2 regions of the Duganella sp. LjRoot269 genome follow, and region 2 is predicted to be linked to the other one. Evidence: riboswitches for the same ligand, from Rfam matches in the RefSeq annotation. Region 2 holds a riboswitch; the other holds the start of a gene.
What was found. Region 2 has a riboswitch for glycine ahead of gcvT (glycine cleavage system aminomethyltransferase GcvT). Riboswitches for the same ligand answer to the same signal wherever they lie in the genome.

Region 1: linked by a shared signal. The riboswitch ahead of ACSQ3S_RS21125 (D-amino acid dehydrogenase) and the one ahead of gcvT (glycine cleavage system aminomethyltransferase GcvT) in region 2 are both predicted to bind glycine.

The regions. Positions count from the first base shown of each region.
Region 1 is NZ_CAXUSL020000001.1:4,718,644-4,726,018, reverse strand. It holds gene ACSQ3S_RS21150 (YoaK family protein) at 1-440, shown strand, start outside; gene ACSQ3S_RS21145 (response regulator) at 437-1,069, opposite strand; gene ACSQ3S_RS21140 (MBL fold metallo-hydrolase) at 1,117-2,061, opposite strand; gene ACSQ3S_RS21135 (LysR family transcriptional regulator) at 2,171-3,142, shown strand; gene ACSQ3S_RS21130 (tetratricopeptide repeat protein) at 3,164-4,099, opposite strand; gene ACSQ3S_RS21125 (D-amino acid dehydrogenase) at 4,141-5,412, opposite strand; glycine riboswitch at 5,467-5,569, opposite strand; glycine riboswitch at 5,577-5,674, opposite strand; gene ACSQ3S_RS21120 (DUF6434 domain-containing protein) at 6,152-6,367, opposite strand; gene ACSQ3S_RS21115 (GNAT family N-acetyltransferase) at 6,435-7,115, shown strand; gene ACSQ3S_RS21110 (UbiA family prenyltransferase) at 7,183-7,375, shown strand, end outside.
Region 2 is NZ_CAXUSL020000001.1:4,421,776-4,429,150, reverse strand. It holds gene ACSQ3S_RS19810 (hypothetical protein) at 1-130, opposite strand, end outside; gene ACSQ3S_RS19805 (hypothetical protein) at 154-411, opposite strand; gene ACSQ3S_RS19800 (ArsR/SmtB family transcription factor) at 420-752, opposite strand; gene gcvP (aminomethyl-transferring glycine dehydrogenase) at 856-3,750, opposite strand; gene gcvH (glycine cleavage system protein GcvH) at 3,851-4,231, opposite strand; gene gcvT (glycine cleavage system aminomethyltransferase GcvT) at 4,268-5,395, opposite strand; glycine riboswitch at 5,471-5,579, opposite strand; glycine riboswitch at 5,585-5,683, opposite strand; gene ACSQ3S_RS19780 (ATP-dependent Clp protease proteolytic subunit) at 5,824-6,384, shown strand; gene ACSQ3S_RS19775 (hypothetical protein) at 6,446-6,658, opposite strand; gene ACSQ3S_RS19770 (methyl-accepting chemotaxis protein) at 6,817-7,375, opposite strand, start outside.

The DNA.
Region 1 (7,375 bases), 300 kb from region 2:
TGATATTGCACTGGGAGCGTTCCGGCGCCCGCCAGTTGCGCAACAGCTTCCTGCTGCAGCTGGCGCTGATGGCGGCCACCGTCGTCTGCGCGTGGCGGGCGTCGCCGATGCTGGACGCGGCCGCGCCGTTGACGCTGCTGACCGGCATGCTGTGCGCGGGCGCGATGGCGGTGCAAAACACCTACGGCAAGCTGTTGCTGGGGAAGGTGGCGGCCACCACGGTGATGACTGGTAACGTGACGCAGCTGGTCATCGACCTGGTCGACACGCTGCGCGGCGACGCCGAGGCGCGGGCGCGCCTGAAGAAGCTGGTCTGGCCGGTGCTGGCGTTTTGCGTCGGCTGCATCAGCGGCGCGCTGGCCTATATCGCGGTCGGCTTCAACGGCCTGCTGCTGCCGTGCGCTATCCTGCTATGGCTGGCCAGCACCGCCAGCGATTAAATCGTAATGATGCCGCGCTTGAGGGCGATGGTGACGGCGTGCGTGCGGTCGTTGGCGGCCAGCTTGGCCAGCACGTTCTTCATGTGCGCCTTCACCGTTTCTTCCGAAATCAACAACTGCTCGGCGATGCGGCGGTTGGAGTGGCCGGTGGCGACATGATTCAACACTTCGGTCTCGCGCGCGCTCAGCGGACCCTGACCCATGTGCTGCGCCAGCTCCATCGCGATCTCCGGCGGAATGCGGCGCTGGCCCTGGTGCACGCCGCGTATGGTGTCCAGTAATTCCTTGCGCAGCGTGCTTTTCAATAAAAATCCTGCGGCGCCGCCTTGCACGGCGCGCAGGATCTGCGCGTCCGCCTTGTAGGTGGTCAGCATGACGACGCGCGCGTTCGCGTGCTCGCGGCGGATTTCCTGCAGCGCCTCGACGCCGCACATCTCCGGCATGGCGATATCCATGATGGTGACGTCGGGCCGCAGGGCCGCGTAGCGCTCGACCGCGTCGCGACCGTTGCCGGCCTCGCCAGCCACGCGCATGTCGGCCTGGCTGGAGATGGCTTCGACCAAACCCATGCGCAGCAAGGGATGGTCGTCTACAACAAGGACGTTGATGGGAGATGAAATGGTGCTCATCCCCGCATTATGACGGTATTCGCTGACACTTGCCTGACTGGTGGACTCTAGCGCAGCTGGCTGTAATTCACCGGCACCCACTGGAACGACGCCTGGCCGGCGCCGCGCACATGGCCCAGCCCCGGGAACGGCAGGTGGGTGGCGCCGATCAGCGTGCCGTCCTTGGCCGCGGCCTGGAAGGTTTGCTTGCGGGCGAGGGCGGCGGTCTTCTGGTCGCTGTCGAAGCCGATCGTCACTTCCGGATGGTCGAATTGCACGGCGCCCACGTGTATCAGGTCGCCGACCAGCAGCAGCTTCTTGCCCTTGCTCTCAACCAGGTAGTTGACGTGGCCCGGCGTGTGGCCGTAGCTGGTGACGACGCGGATGCCGGGTGTGACTTCGGCGGCGCCGCTGAACGGTTGCAGGTGCTTGGTGGCGACGTACGGCGTCAGCGAGGCGATCGCGCCCTGGAAGAAGCCCTTGCTGTCGGCGGACGCCTTGTCCAGGTTGACCTGGCTCAGCCAGAAGTCGGTGTCGTGCTTGTCGGCGTGGACGACGGCGTTGGGGAAGGCCGCCTTGCCGTTGGCGGCGAGGCCGCCGACATGGTCCGGATGCAGGTGGGTCAGCAGTACTTCATCGACCTGCTCGGGTTGATAGCCTGAAGCTTTCAGGTTGGCCAGCAGCTTGCCCAGCGTCGGGCCGAACAGGCCGCCGGCGCCGGTGTCGATCAGCACCAGCTTGCCGCCGGTGTTGACCAGGTAGGCGGTGACGGAGGTCTCGGTCGGGCTGCCGATGTAGGCGTTCTTCAGCGCCAGATCGGTCTTGGCGGCCGGCTGCTGCAACAGCTGGTTCATCGGCAGGTCGACGGTGCCGTCGCTGATGGCGGTCACTTCAAAGTCGCCCAGCATGATGCGGAAAAAGCCCGGGGCATTGGTGCCGGCCATCGGCGCGGCGGCCATGGCTGGGGCTGTGGCGACGAAGGCGAGGGCGGCTGCGATTGTGCTCAGTTTCATGATTCTTTTCCTTAAGAAGTTTTGATGGAATGAAGTATGCAGCTTTGCAAAAAATGGCACAATATGGATTAATGCAAAATGTCTTTGCAATATCCGCAAAAGGAAAGTCATGATCGATACCCTGCGCTGCCTGGTTGCCGTGGTGGATAGCGGCAGCCTGTCGCGCGCCGCCGTCGAGCTGGGAATGGCGGTGTCCTCGGTTTCGCGCAAGCTCGACGCGCTGGAGGCCGAACTGGGATCGCGCCTGCTGTTGCGCGGCTCCCGCCAGGTGATACTGACCGATGCCGGCAACCGCTTCCTGCCGCGCGCCCGCAACATCCTTGCAGAACTGGCCGACGGCAAGGCCGCCGTGCAGGAGATGGACAGCGAGCCGCGCGGCCTGCTGACGGTGACCGCGCCCGCCGCCTTCGGGCGGCTGCATGTAGCGGGAGCGGTGGCGCAGTTTCTGCAGCGCTATCCGAAGATGGAAGTGGAGCTTCACGTCAGCGACGATATCGTCGATCTCGGCGCGCAGCGTGTCGACGTGGCGGTCAGGGTGGGCGTGCTGCCGGACAGCAGCCTGGTGGCGACGCGGCTGGTGACGCAGCACCGCGTGGTCAGCGCCAGTCCGGCCTATCTGGAGCGGCACGGCTGGCCGCAGTCTCCGGTCGATCTGCTGAAGCACCAGTGTCTCAGTGTCATGGGGCGCACCATGCCGAGCGGCTGGTGGCGGTTCGAGGGCGTCAACCAGGGGCAGCCGCTGGCGGTCAAGGGCAATTTGCGTTGCGACGATACGGATTCGCTGCTGCACGCGGCCATCGCCGGCGGCGGCATCGTGCATCTGGCGAACTGGCTGGTCAGCGACGCGATCGTGGCCGGCCAGCTGGTGCCGGTGTTTCCGATGATCCGGCTGGCGCCAGGCGGCGAACGCCAGCGGCGCGATCCGAGCGAATCGGCGGTGCACGCCGTGCACCTGCCGGGCCGCTCCAACCAGGCCAAGGCACAGCTGTTCGTACGTTATTTACGGGAGTATTTCGGCGATCCGCCGTATTGGGATGTTGCGATGAAGGCTGCCGGGGCGGGCGAGCGCCGCGCCCCGTGAGGACTGCCTAATCTCAGTGAATTAATCCCAGTCGCCGCCGCCACCGCCGCCGCCACCGCCGCCGCTGTCGCCGCCACTGCTGCCGCCGCCATCGTCCCAGCCACCGCTGGTGCCGAAGTCGTTGCCGCCCATGTCGTCGCGGCGCAGCAGTTCATCACGCGACGGATCGTCGTAGACGATGTCGTTACGCGGCTGGTCGTGGTTGCCCGACGAGCCGTGGTCGCCGGTGAACTGGCGCGCAATCGCTTCGCCGGCCACGATACCCGCGCCAACCGCGGCGCCGGTCGCCAGGCCGCCCATGATGCGCGAACCCATGCCGCTGCCTTGCGGCTGGCCATAGCCGGGGCCATAACCCTGCTGCGGATAGCCGCCCTGCGGTGGGTAGCCGCCGGGTGCGTAGCCAGGCGCCTGGCCGCTTGGATCAAAGCCGGCAGGACCGTTGGCTTGCTCGTTACGGCGCGACATGAAGCGCGTCGCCAGCCAGATGAAGCCCAGCAGGCCGCCGCCGAGGATCAGGATGGTGCCCCATGGCATGCCGCTGCTTGGGCTGTTGTTATAGCCGCCGCTGCTGTAGCCGGCGTTGCTGTTGCGCGGCTGCTGCTGGCTGTAATTGGCCTTGGGCTTCTGGCCGTCCGCCAGCAGCGCGCGCAACTTCGCCACCGCGCTTGGATTCACTTTCGGCAGGCCGGGTGCCAGGCGTTCAGCCGTCGCCAGCTCACCTTGCGCGGCGGCGAACTGGCCTTGCTTGGCCAGCAGCTCCGCTTCGACAAAGTGCGCCGTGGCGCTGTTTGGATGCGCTTTGAGGACCTGGCCCATCAATGCCTGCGCTTCGGTGTATTTGCCCGCTTCGGCCGCTACATAGACCTCGTGGATCGTAGGCTCGGCCGCAAACACCGGCGTCGCCAGCGCCAGGGCGCTCGCCAGCAGGGTCATACGTGCGATAGATTTTGCCGTCATGTCAGATCTCCTTGTAGGGACAGGCTCAAGATGATGGCAGTTTACGCCATTTTCAAGGCTTGCGCGGTGCGCTGGCCCACGTTGGAGCAGGGAGCGCCCAGGGCGGACAGTACCGTTTCGGCAATAATGTCCGCCGTGGCGGCCGACAAGGTCCAGCCCAGGTGGCCGTGGCCGGTGTTGTAGAACACTGTCGGCGCCTTGCCGCGGCCCACGCGCGGCATCAGGTCCGGCGTCATCGGGCGCAGGCCGGCCCACGGCGTCACGTTGCGGGTGCTGACGCCGGGGAAGCATTGCTGCACCCAGTTCAGCAATGGCGCGATGCGGTCGGCGCGGATGTCGCGGTTGAAACCGTTGAATTCGGCCGAACCGGCCACGCGGAAGCGGTCTTCGCCCAGGCGGCTGCAGACCAGCTTGGTGGCGTCGTCGAGCAGGCTGACGTTGGGCGCGGCCGCCTGGCTGGCGGCATCGTCCAGGTGCACGGTGATCGAATAGCCCTTGACCGGATAGACGTTGACGTGATCGCCCAGCATGGACGCCATTGCGCGGCTGGCGGTGCCGGCGCAGACCACCACCGCGTCGTAGCGGCTGGTGTCGTCGCCGCCTTCCTGCTCGACGGTGACAGTGGCGCCGGTGGCGTCGGCATGCATGGCGGTCACGCGCTGGCCGAAGCGCAGCTCGACGCCGAGGCGCTGCGCGGCCTGGGCCAGGCCGGTGGTGAACTTGTGGATGTCGCCGGAGCTGTCGCTTTCGGTGTAGTGGCCGCCGTAGTACTGGCCGGCCAGCGTCGGCTCGATGGCGCGCATCTCCTCGGGGGTGACGGCGCGGCGCGGCAGGCCGCCCAGTGCCAGCAGCTTCGATACTTCAGCCGCGCGCTCGAAGCCTTCGCGGTTGCGGTAGATGTGCAGGATGCCTTCGCGCTTGAGGTCGAAGTCTATGCCTTCCTCGTCGGCCCAGCTGAACAGATGCTGGCGCGCGGCCACGGCCAGTTTGGCGGTGGCGATGGTGTTGTCGCGGTAGTGCGGGATGGCGGCGATGAATTCGGCAAACCACGACAGCTTGTGCCAGCTGGGCTTGGGATTGACCAGCAGCGGCGCGTCGTTCTTCAGCATCCACTTCAAGCCTTTGACGATGGTGCCGCTGTGGTTCCAGACCTCGGCGTTGGAGGCGGACAGCTGGCCGCCGTTGGCGAACGAGGTTTCCATCGCCGCGTAGCGATGGCGTTCCAGCAGCGTGACCTTGAAGCCGCGCTTGGCGAGTGCGTAAGCGGTGGTGACGCCGGTGATGCCGCCGCCGATGATAGCTATGGTTTTCATGAGGGTAAAGCTCCAGCACGTCAAGGGGAATGGTCGATGCGCGACATGCGCAGGGACACCCCCTCTGTTCTGGACCTGAGAGATTCACAACGACCGTGGGTAGCGACGCTGCTTGCTCCTTCGGTGCGCCGGGTGACGTCTGTCCGGCTGCTCTTCAGAGTTTGAATGCGGTATCGGTCCTTTTGCCTGAGAGTTTCCGGGGCGGTTGCTCCTTCGGCGCTGTGCGGGTGGGTTCCTGGACAGGCTCTCCCGATACTGCGTTGGCTCGTGGCCATTTTGCAAAGGGGTAGCTTACAACAAAAGCAGGAGGCGTCAAACGATTATTTTTTGGCTGTCGTAGCAGGCGGGACTGTCAATACCGCTCAATGGGGGTTTCCGCCCGCCGTGCAATTGCAGCTCGCAATTGTCACGGGGAGCCCGTTTTCCAGCTGTTTGAGCCTTTCACCTCACCTGTGAATGTGTCAAGGACCCAAACGATTCCAGGTGGAGTCGATGTACGAAATTGATACCGTCCACATTGAGCGTGATAGACGAGAGCTGCACCGATGATCGCTGCCGCCGCGAGGATGCAATACCCCGTAAATCTGTCGCTATTCAATTGGTACTCCTTTGAGAACGGTTGATTTGATACTTTAAATTGATGAATTTAAGTTAATGTTGCCCGCAAACGGTTGCAGCAGCCCTCTATTTCTCATCGGCGGGAATCTCGGTCTTAGACCTTGCACGCAAGTGGCCGAACTCAGCCGCGTTCAACGCGGCGTCGCGTCCATTCGTCCGCCACGTCGCCCATGTTCTTCGCCAAACCATTGCGCACCCACGCCATCAGTTCGCGGTCGAATTTGAAATCGGGACCGCACTGACCGGAGAGAAAGCGCCGGACGTTTTGCGTGTTCCTGTAGCCAGAATCGATTTCGGTCGTTCGCGAAATCACTCCGCCATGCCAATCGAATTTCATCTTCACTTCCTTTGAGGACTTTGGATTTATCATATGCCCAAGAATAACATTCCATCAATGCTGAAAAATGCACGTATTGTCACTGCCTGAACTTCTCGCCGGCTGGCTCGGCGCGCGATCGCTGGCGCACGGTCTGCCGCTGCCGGTGCCTGACCATGGCGGGCTGCGTGTCGATAGCGGCCTGCCACATGAAAACCGGCGTTACGTCTTTGCCGGCCCGGAGCAAGGAATACGCGAGCTGGGCCAGTCGATTACAACGCCATACACCCTGATCAAGATGTGCGGCACCGGCCAGCAATTGCTGGCGCTTGTGCCGCCCAGGTGGCAGCTCCAGCCCTCCGCTTACCTGATGATGCAGGACAGCGTCCGCGAAGAGGTACCGCCGCTGCCTGCCGGATATCGGATCGATGTGGAGGAGAACTATCCAATTGCGACGGTGCGTATTTTTGCGGAGGACGGCGCGCTTGCCGCCGTCGGTCATGTGGCTGAATACGCCGGCGTCTTCATTTTCGACCGCATCTTCACCGCCGCCGCGCACCGGCGGCGGGGCCTGGGCAGGGTGCTGATGGCGGCGCTGGGGGCGATACAGCAATCAGGCGCGGCGCAACGGGTACTGGTGGCCACGGAGGAGGGCCGGGCGCTCTATTCGGCGCTCGGCTGGTACGTGCGTTCGCCTTACTCTACGGTGGCGATTCCGCCACCTCCGCTCCCATTAATCCTGACAAGGAAATTTGAAGCGTTTATTTGACGCAGTCGACATCGGCCTCCTTGGCGTCGAGCTTATAGTAAGGCGATCCCGTCTTGAGATGCCGCAGATGAAAATCGACCTGGTCCAAGTCAATTCAGCAGCCGCTTGGCCAATAGTTGTCGATCTCGACGGGACATTGACCGCAACAGATACGCTTGTCGAGTCGGTCATCCAGTTCATCAAGCAATCGCCGCTCAATTTACTGCGCCTGCCTTTCTGGCTACTGAAAGGTCGCGCGGCGTTCAAGGATGCGGTCTGCT
Region 2 (7,375 bases):
AGCCTTGCATCAGGCCCCACGGCTGGGCGTGATGGATCACGCCGGGCCAGATCACCAGGCCCAGGCCCACGGCGATGATCAGGTAGACGGTTCTCAGCATATACAGGCGTAACAACGATACTTGATGCATGGCGTGGCTCCTTAAAAAATGGATTACTCGACTTCCTTCAATACCTTCTCGACCTGCGCCAGCCGCGACTGGACGTCGGCCAGCGATGCGCCCATAGCCTTCAGCGCGGCTGCCGTTTCGGTCTGCGCGGCCGCTGATTTTTCGGCGATCTGCCGGTACTCCTCATCGTTCTCAAAACGCAGCCTGGCTTGCTTGACCGCAGCCAGCGCGCGCAGGCCGAAGACCGCGACGATGGCCGCCAGCGGCAGGGCCAGGGTTAACAAGTAGATGTGTTCGGACATGATGGCCTCTAGGTTTCAGTGTTGTTGGACAGGGTTTTCGCCGCCTCGGCGATCAAGGCCGGGGTCAGCTCGACGGCAAAGGCGTTCACTTCAAAATAGTTCAGCGCCTTGCCGTCGGTGGACAACTCCAGCTGGCTGGCGACCAGCCCGGCGTCCTCCAGCTTCTGCAGATGCAGGTGCAGCAAGGGCCGGCTGATGCCCAGCTCGCGCGCCATCTGGCTGACGTAGTTGCGTCCGCCCGCCGACAGGGCGGCGATGATGCGCAGCCGGTGCGGATTCGACAGCGCCGCCAGCATGGCCAGCAGCTGGTCTCCGGTGGGGGGGGGCGTTTTCGATTTCATGTGTAAAGAATATCTGACAGGTGTCAGCGTGTCAAACACTTTAGGCAAAAAAAAGCCCGGCGCGTGCCGGGCTTCGTGAGGAGCGGGTGATTTACCCGTAGTTTTACTCGTAGTCGCTCATCGGCGCGCAGCCGCAGAACAGGTTGCGGTCGCCGTACACGTTGTCGGCGCGGCCGACCGGCGGCCAGTACTTCTGCTTGCGCAGCGACGGCACGGGATAGGCCGCCACTTCGCGGCTGTACTTGCGCTCCCAGACGTCGGCCGTCAGCACCTCGGCCGTGTGCGGCGCGAACTTGAGCGGGTTGTCCAGCTTGTCGAATTCGCCGCTTTCAACCTTGGCGATCTCGCCGCGGATGGTGATCATGGCGTCGATGAAGCGGTCCATCTCGGCCTTCGATTCGCTCTCGGTCGGCTCGATCATCAGGGTGCCCGGCACCGGGAAGCTCATGGTCGGCGCGTGGAAGCCGAAGTCCATCAGGCGCTTGGCCACGTCCTCGTTGCTGATGCCGGTGGCATCCTGCAGCGGACGCAGGTCGATGATGCACTCGTGCGCCACCAGGCCGTCGTGGCCCGAGTACAGCACAGGGAAGTGCGGCGACAGGCGGCGCGCCATGTAGTTGGCGTTCAGGATCGCCGTCTCGGTGGCCGCGGTCAGGCCTTCGGCGCCCATCATCGCGATATACATCCACGAAATCGGCAGGATGCTGGCCGAACCGTACGGCGCCGCGCTGACCGAGCCGATGCCGGCGTTGTCGCGGATGTAGCCGTTCGAGCGCTGGTTGGGCAGGAACTTGGCCAGGTGCGCGCCGACGCCGATCGGGCCGACGCCAGGACCGCCGCCGCCGTGCGGGATGCAGAAGGTCTTGTGCAGGTTCAGGTGCGACACGTCGCCGCCGAACGAGCCTGGGGCCGCCACGCCGACCAGCGCGTTCATGTTGGCGCCGTCGATGTAGACCTGGCCGCCGTGGCCGTGGACGATCTCGCACAGTTCCTGGATGCCTTCCTCGAACACGCCGTGGGTCGAAGGGTAGGTCACCATCACGCAGGCCAGGTTCTTCGAGTGCAGCTCGGCCTTGGCCTTCAGGTCGGCCAGGTCGACGTTGCCGCTGGCGTCGCAGGCGGTCACCACCACCTGCATGCCGACCATGTTGGCCGATGCCGGGTTGGTGCCGTGCGCCGACGACGGAATCAGGCAGATGTTGCGGTGGCCTTCGCCGCGCGAAGCGTGGTAGGCCTGGATCACCAGCAGGCCGGCGTACTCGCCCTGCGAACCGGCGTTGGGCTGCAGCGACACGGCCGCGTAGCCGGTCAGCGCGCACAGCATCTCTTCCAGCTGGGCGATCATCTCGCGGTAGCCGACGGTTTGCGCGTCCGGCGCGAACGGGTGGATGTTGGAGAACTCGGGCCAGGTGACCGGGATCATCTCGGACGTCGCGTTCAGCTTCATCGTGCACGAACCGAGCGGGATCATGGTGCGGTCCAGCGCCAGGTCCTTGTCGGCCAGGCTGCGCAGGTAGCGCAGCATTTCGGTTTCGGAGTGGTAGCGGTTGAACACCGGGTGCGTCAGGTAGTCGCTGGTGCGCGCCAGCGATTCCGGGAACGAGCGCGAAACAGCCGCTTCGACGGTGTCGAAGTCCGGGCCGTGGGCCGGGCCGCCAACCGGATGCGCGAACACGGTCCACAGCAGCGCGATGTCTTCGCGGGTGGTGGTCTCGTCGAGCGACACGCCGACATGCGAGGCGTCGATCACGCGCAGGTTGACGCCGTGCGAATGGGCCGATGCGTGCAGCTGCTCGGCGTTCTTGACGGCGACGGTCAGCGTGTCGAAGTAGCTGTCGTTGACGACGGTGTAGCCCAGCGTCTTCAGGTTGGACGCCAGTACACCGGTGTAGCGGTGCACGCGCTTGGCGATCTGCTGCAGGCCTTTCGGGCCGTGGTAGACGGCGTACATCGACGCCATCACCGCCAGCAGCACCTGCGCGGTGCAGATGTTGGAGGTGGCTTTTTCGCGGCGGATGTGCTGCTCGCGGGTTTGCAGCGCCAGGCGGTAGGCCTTGTTGCCCTGGGCGTCGATGGTGACGCCGACCAGACGGCCGGACATGCTGCGCTTGAATTCGTCGCGCGTGGCCAGGTAGCCGGCGTGCGGGCCGCCAAAGCCCAGCGGCACGCCGAAGCGCTGGCTGTTGCCGACGACGACGTCGGCGCCCCATTCGCCCGGCGGCGTCAGCATGGTCAGCGCCAGCAGGTCGGCGGCGACCACCACCATCGTGCCCTTGGCCTTGATCGTGGCCACGTCGGCCGCGTAGTCGCGCACCGCGCCGTTGACGCCAGGGTACTGCAGCAGCACGCCGAAGGCTTCGCCGATGCCGGCCAGCTCGGCCGGATGGAAGCCGCGCACCTCGATGCCCAGCGGCTTGGCACGGGTCTCGACCACTTCGCGGGTCTGCGGCAGCACGTCGTCGGCGACGTAGAACACGGCAGATTTCGATTTGCCCACGCGCTGCAGCAAGGTCATGGCCTCGGCGGCGGCGGTGCCTTCGTCCAGCATCGAGGCGTTGGCGATGCCCATGCCGGTCAGGTCGGTGACGGTTTGCTGGAAGTTCAGGATCGCTTCCAGGCGGCCCTGCGAAATCTCCGGCTGGTAAGGCGTGTAGGCGGTGTACCAGGCCGGGTTCTCGAAGATGTTGCGCAGGATGACGCCCGGCGTCAGCGTGTTGTAGTAGCCCTGGCCGATCAGCGACTTGAGCACCTTGTTCTTCGAGGCGATCTTTTTCAGCTTGGTCAGCGCTTCCTGTTCCGGCATCGGCTGCGAGTACGCGCCCAGCGGCAGCGCGCCCTGGTTGCGGATGTTGGCGGGAACCAGGGCGTCGATCAGGGCGGCGCGCGAGGCGTAGCCGAGTACCGACAGCATGGCTTCCTGTTCGGCGGCGTCAGGGCCGATGTGGCGGGCGATGAAGGCGTCGCGGGCTTCGAGTTGGGTCAGGCTGGTGCGGGTCATGATATGGGGGCGGGGAGCTGAGTAAGTGAGCGGGACGGCAAATCAGCCGCTGCCGTCATTCCCGCGCAAGCGGGAATGACGGTGCGGCGTGGCGGCGAAATTACGCTTCGGTGGTCTTGCCGTAGGCGGCGGCGTCCATCAGGCCGTTGATCGCTGCGGCGTCGGCCGGCTTGATCTTGAACAGCCAGGCGCTGTAGGCGTCGGTGTTGATCGATTCCGGCGCGCTGGCCACGTCTTCGTTGACGGCCACGACTTCGCCGGCGATCGGCGCGTAGATGTCGCTGGCCGCCTTGACCGATTCCACCACGGCCGCGTCGTCGCCGGTGCCGTAGGTGGTGCCCACTTTCGGCAGTTCGACGAAGACGATGTCGCCCAGCGCGTCCTGCGCGAACTCGGTGATGCCGACGGTGACGGTGCCGTCAGACTCAGCGCGTACCCATTCGTGGGATTCGGTGTACTTCAGGTCTGCAGGAATATTCATGTAAGGCTCCAGAGGGTAGGTGTCAGGGGTACTAATTTATACAGCAAGGATTTTACCGTTACGCACGAACGGCAGCTTGACGACGGACGCCGCCAGCTTCTTGTCGCGGATCTCGACGTGCACGGTGTCGCCGACGGCCACGCCGTTGGGCACGCGCGCCAGCGCGATGGCCTGCTGCATGGTCGGGCTGAAGGTGCCGCTGGTGATCTCGCCGACGGCGTCGGTGCCGGCCACGACGACCTTCTGGTGCGCGCGCAGCACGCCGCCTTTTTCACGCAGGATCAGGCCGACGAACTGGGCATTCTGGCCCATCGCCTGCAGCGCGGCCTTGCCGATGAAGTCGCGCTCGGCGACCAGGTCGATGGTCCAGGCCAGGCCGGCGTCCAGCGGGTTGACGGTTTCGTCCATGTCCTGGCCGTACAGATTCATGCCCGCTTCCAGGCGCAAGGTGTCGCGCGCGCCCAGGCCGGCCGGCTTGACGCCCGCCGCGGCCAGCGCGTTCCACAGCTTCTCGGCCTGGTCGGCGGCCACGCCGATCTCGAAGCCGTCTTCGCCGGTGTAGCCGGTGCGGGCGATCATCGCCTCGCCGAACACAGGGCTGTGGGCGAAGGCCACGTTGAACGGCTTCATGTCGGCCGTGCCTTCCTTCGATTCCGGGATCACCTGCCATACCTTGGCGCGGGCGTTCGGGCCCTGCACGGCGATCAAGGCCATGGCGTTGGCGCCGTCTCCATCCCTGCGCTGGGTGATCGTCAGGCCGCTGCCGGTGGCGGTGTTTTGCTGCTGCATCCAGGCCACGTCTTTTTCGGCGGTGCCGGCGTTGACCACCAGGCGGAACCAGCTCTCGTTGATGAAGTAGACGATCAGGTCGTCGATGACGAAGCCCTGCGGGTTGAGCATGCACGAGTACAGCGCCTTGCCCGACACCTGCAGCTTGTCGACGTTGTTGGCCAGCAGGCCGCGCAGGAAGGCGCGCGCGTTGTCGCCCTTGATGTCGACCACGCACATATGGGCCACGTCGAACATGCCGACGTCGGTGCGCACGGCGTTGTGTTCTTCGATCTGCGAACCGTAGTTGACCGGCATGTCCCAGCCGCCGAAATCGACCATGCGGGCGCCGGCGGCGCGGTGGGCGTTGTTGAGTGGGGTAGCTTTGAGCGTCATGATTCCTCGGTCCAATTCGAATAGGGGTTAACAGAACATACAAGGAACGGCTAAAAAGCTGATTCCACAATGATCGCAGACCCCTCTGTCCTTGGTACCTGAGAGATTACGGAGAAATGGATCTCCGCGCGCCCCTTCGGTGGGCCGCCGGCGTATGCCGCGGCCGCTCTCCAGAGTTGAGCCAAACTGGCCCCTTGATCGGTCCTTTTGCCTGAGAGTTTTTGGGTAGTGCCCCTTCGGCGGCTGCTCCGGCGAATTCGCCCGGCAACCCTCTCCCGATCAAGACTCGGGAATATATGTCAGAAGGGCGATATTGTCAATCTTGACGGCAACGGTGGCAACAATACCCGCGCACGAATGAATGCAACAATAAGGCCCGCAAAACAACTATTTGCTAGAATAAACCACACCTATTCGAGAGCCCAGCCATGAGCCAAGATTCAACTACTTACGAGGGCCACGCGTGGTTCACCCTGTCCGGCGACGTCAACAGCGACATGGTGCGTCGCGTGTTCGACGCGGTCGCCGACATGACGGAGGACCGCATCACCACCGCCCATATCCTGATCCAGTCCAACGGCGGCTACGTCAGCGACGGCATCTGCCTGTACAACTACCTGAGCAAGCTGCCGATCCGCATCTGCACCTACAACGCCGGCGCGGTGGCCTCGATCGCGGTGATCCTGTTCCTGTCCGGCTCGGAGCGCTACGCCAGCGACACGGCGCGCTTCATGGTGCACAAATCGCACGCCAGCGCGCCGCACGGCGCCCGGCCGGACGCGCTGCGCATCATCGTCGAGGGCTTGCAGGCGGACGACGCCCGCACCGAGCAGATCCTGCGCGAGCACGTGCAGCTGACCGCCGAGCACTGGCGCATCCACGAATATTCCGATTTGCACCTGACGGCGTCCGAAGGCCTGGTGGTAGGGATGATCAATGAGGTGAAGGATTTCGCGCCGCCGCGCGGACAACGGGTGGCAAACATCTGATGCGGCGCCGGGGCTGGCGCCGCAGTGACCGCCGCTGGCCTCACCGGCCTCGCCGGCTTATTCAGCGGTCTTGATTACCGGAGCCGCCGGACTGTTTCTTGCCGTCGTTTTTGTGACTTTGACGGCCGGCCTCCACGTGCTGCTCATGGGTGCCGCCCTGCGTGCCGCCGCTGCTGCCGCGCGATCCGCTGGACGAACCCTGGCCGCCGGACTGCTTGCTGCTGCCCTGGTTGGAGCCTTGTTTACTACCGCCACCTTTTTGATTCGAGTTCATTTTGATTCCTTTGCGAAAGTGAAAGAACGTACTCGCCGGATTCGCGCCGACACTTGAAATTCCGCCGCGTTTCAGGTGTGGCAATGATGCGTTTTCGTGTAGGGGATCGCTATCGGAATTCCTCTTGGTGGCGTGTAGGAGCATGCCTTGCTGCCCGCTTAAAATTCCTCCCACTCGGCCTGCTGCGCGGCGCCGCTATTTCCTTTTGCGCGCTTGCCGCCGGCCGCCGCCGGTGCGCCGGCGCGCGCCTGCTTGCGGCGCTCGGCCGGCTTCGGCAACGCCCGCAACGGCTGCCGGACTTCCGCCGAGTCCGCCAGATCCACGGCCGGTTCGGCAAATTCGGCATCCGCAGCGCTGCCGCGCGCCGTCCGCCGCCCGCCTGGCGCCGCATGCCGCCCGGCGGGCGCGGCCTGCGCCGCGTCGCCATCAGGCACGGCAAACACCTCGATCGCCTTGCCCAGCTTGTCCGTCTCGCCGCGCATCGCCGCCGCGGCGGCGGCAGCCTGCTCGACCAGCGCGGCATTTTGCTGGGTTGCCTGGTCCATCGCCGCGATGGCCTGGTTGACCTGTTCCAGCCCGGTGGTCTGTTCGGCGCTGGCATCGGCGATCTCGCCGATCAGGCCGGTGACCCGCTTGACGCTGCCGACCACCTCGTCCATCGTATTGCGCGCCTGGTCGGCCAGCTGCGTGCCGCGCGCCACCTTGTCGACCGAATCG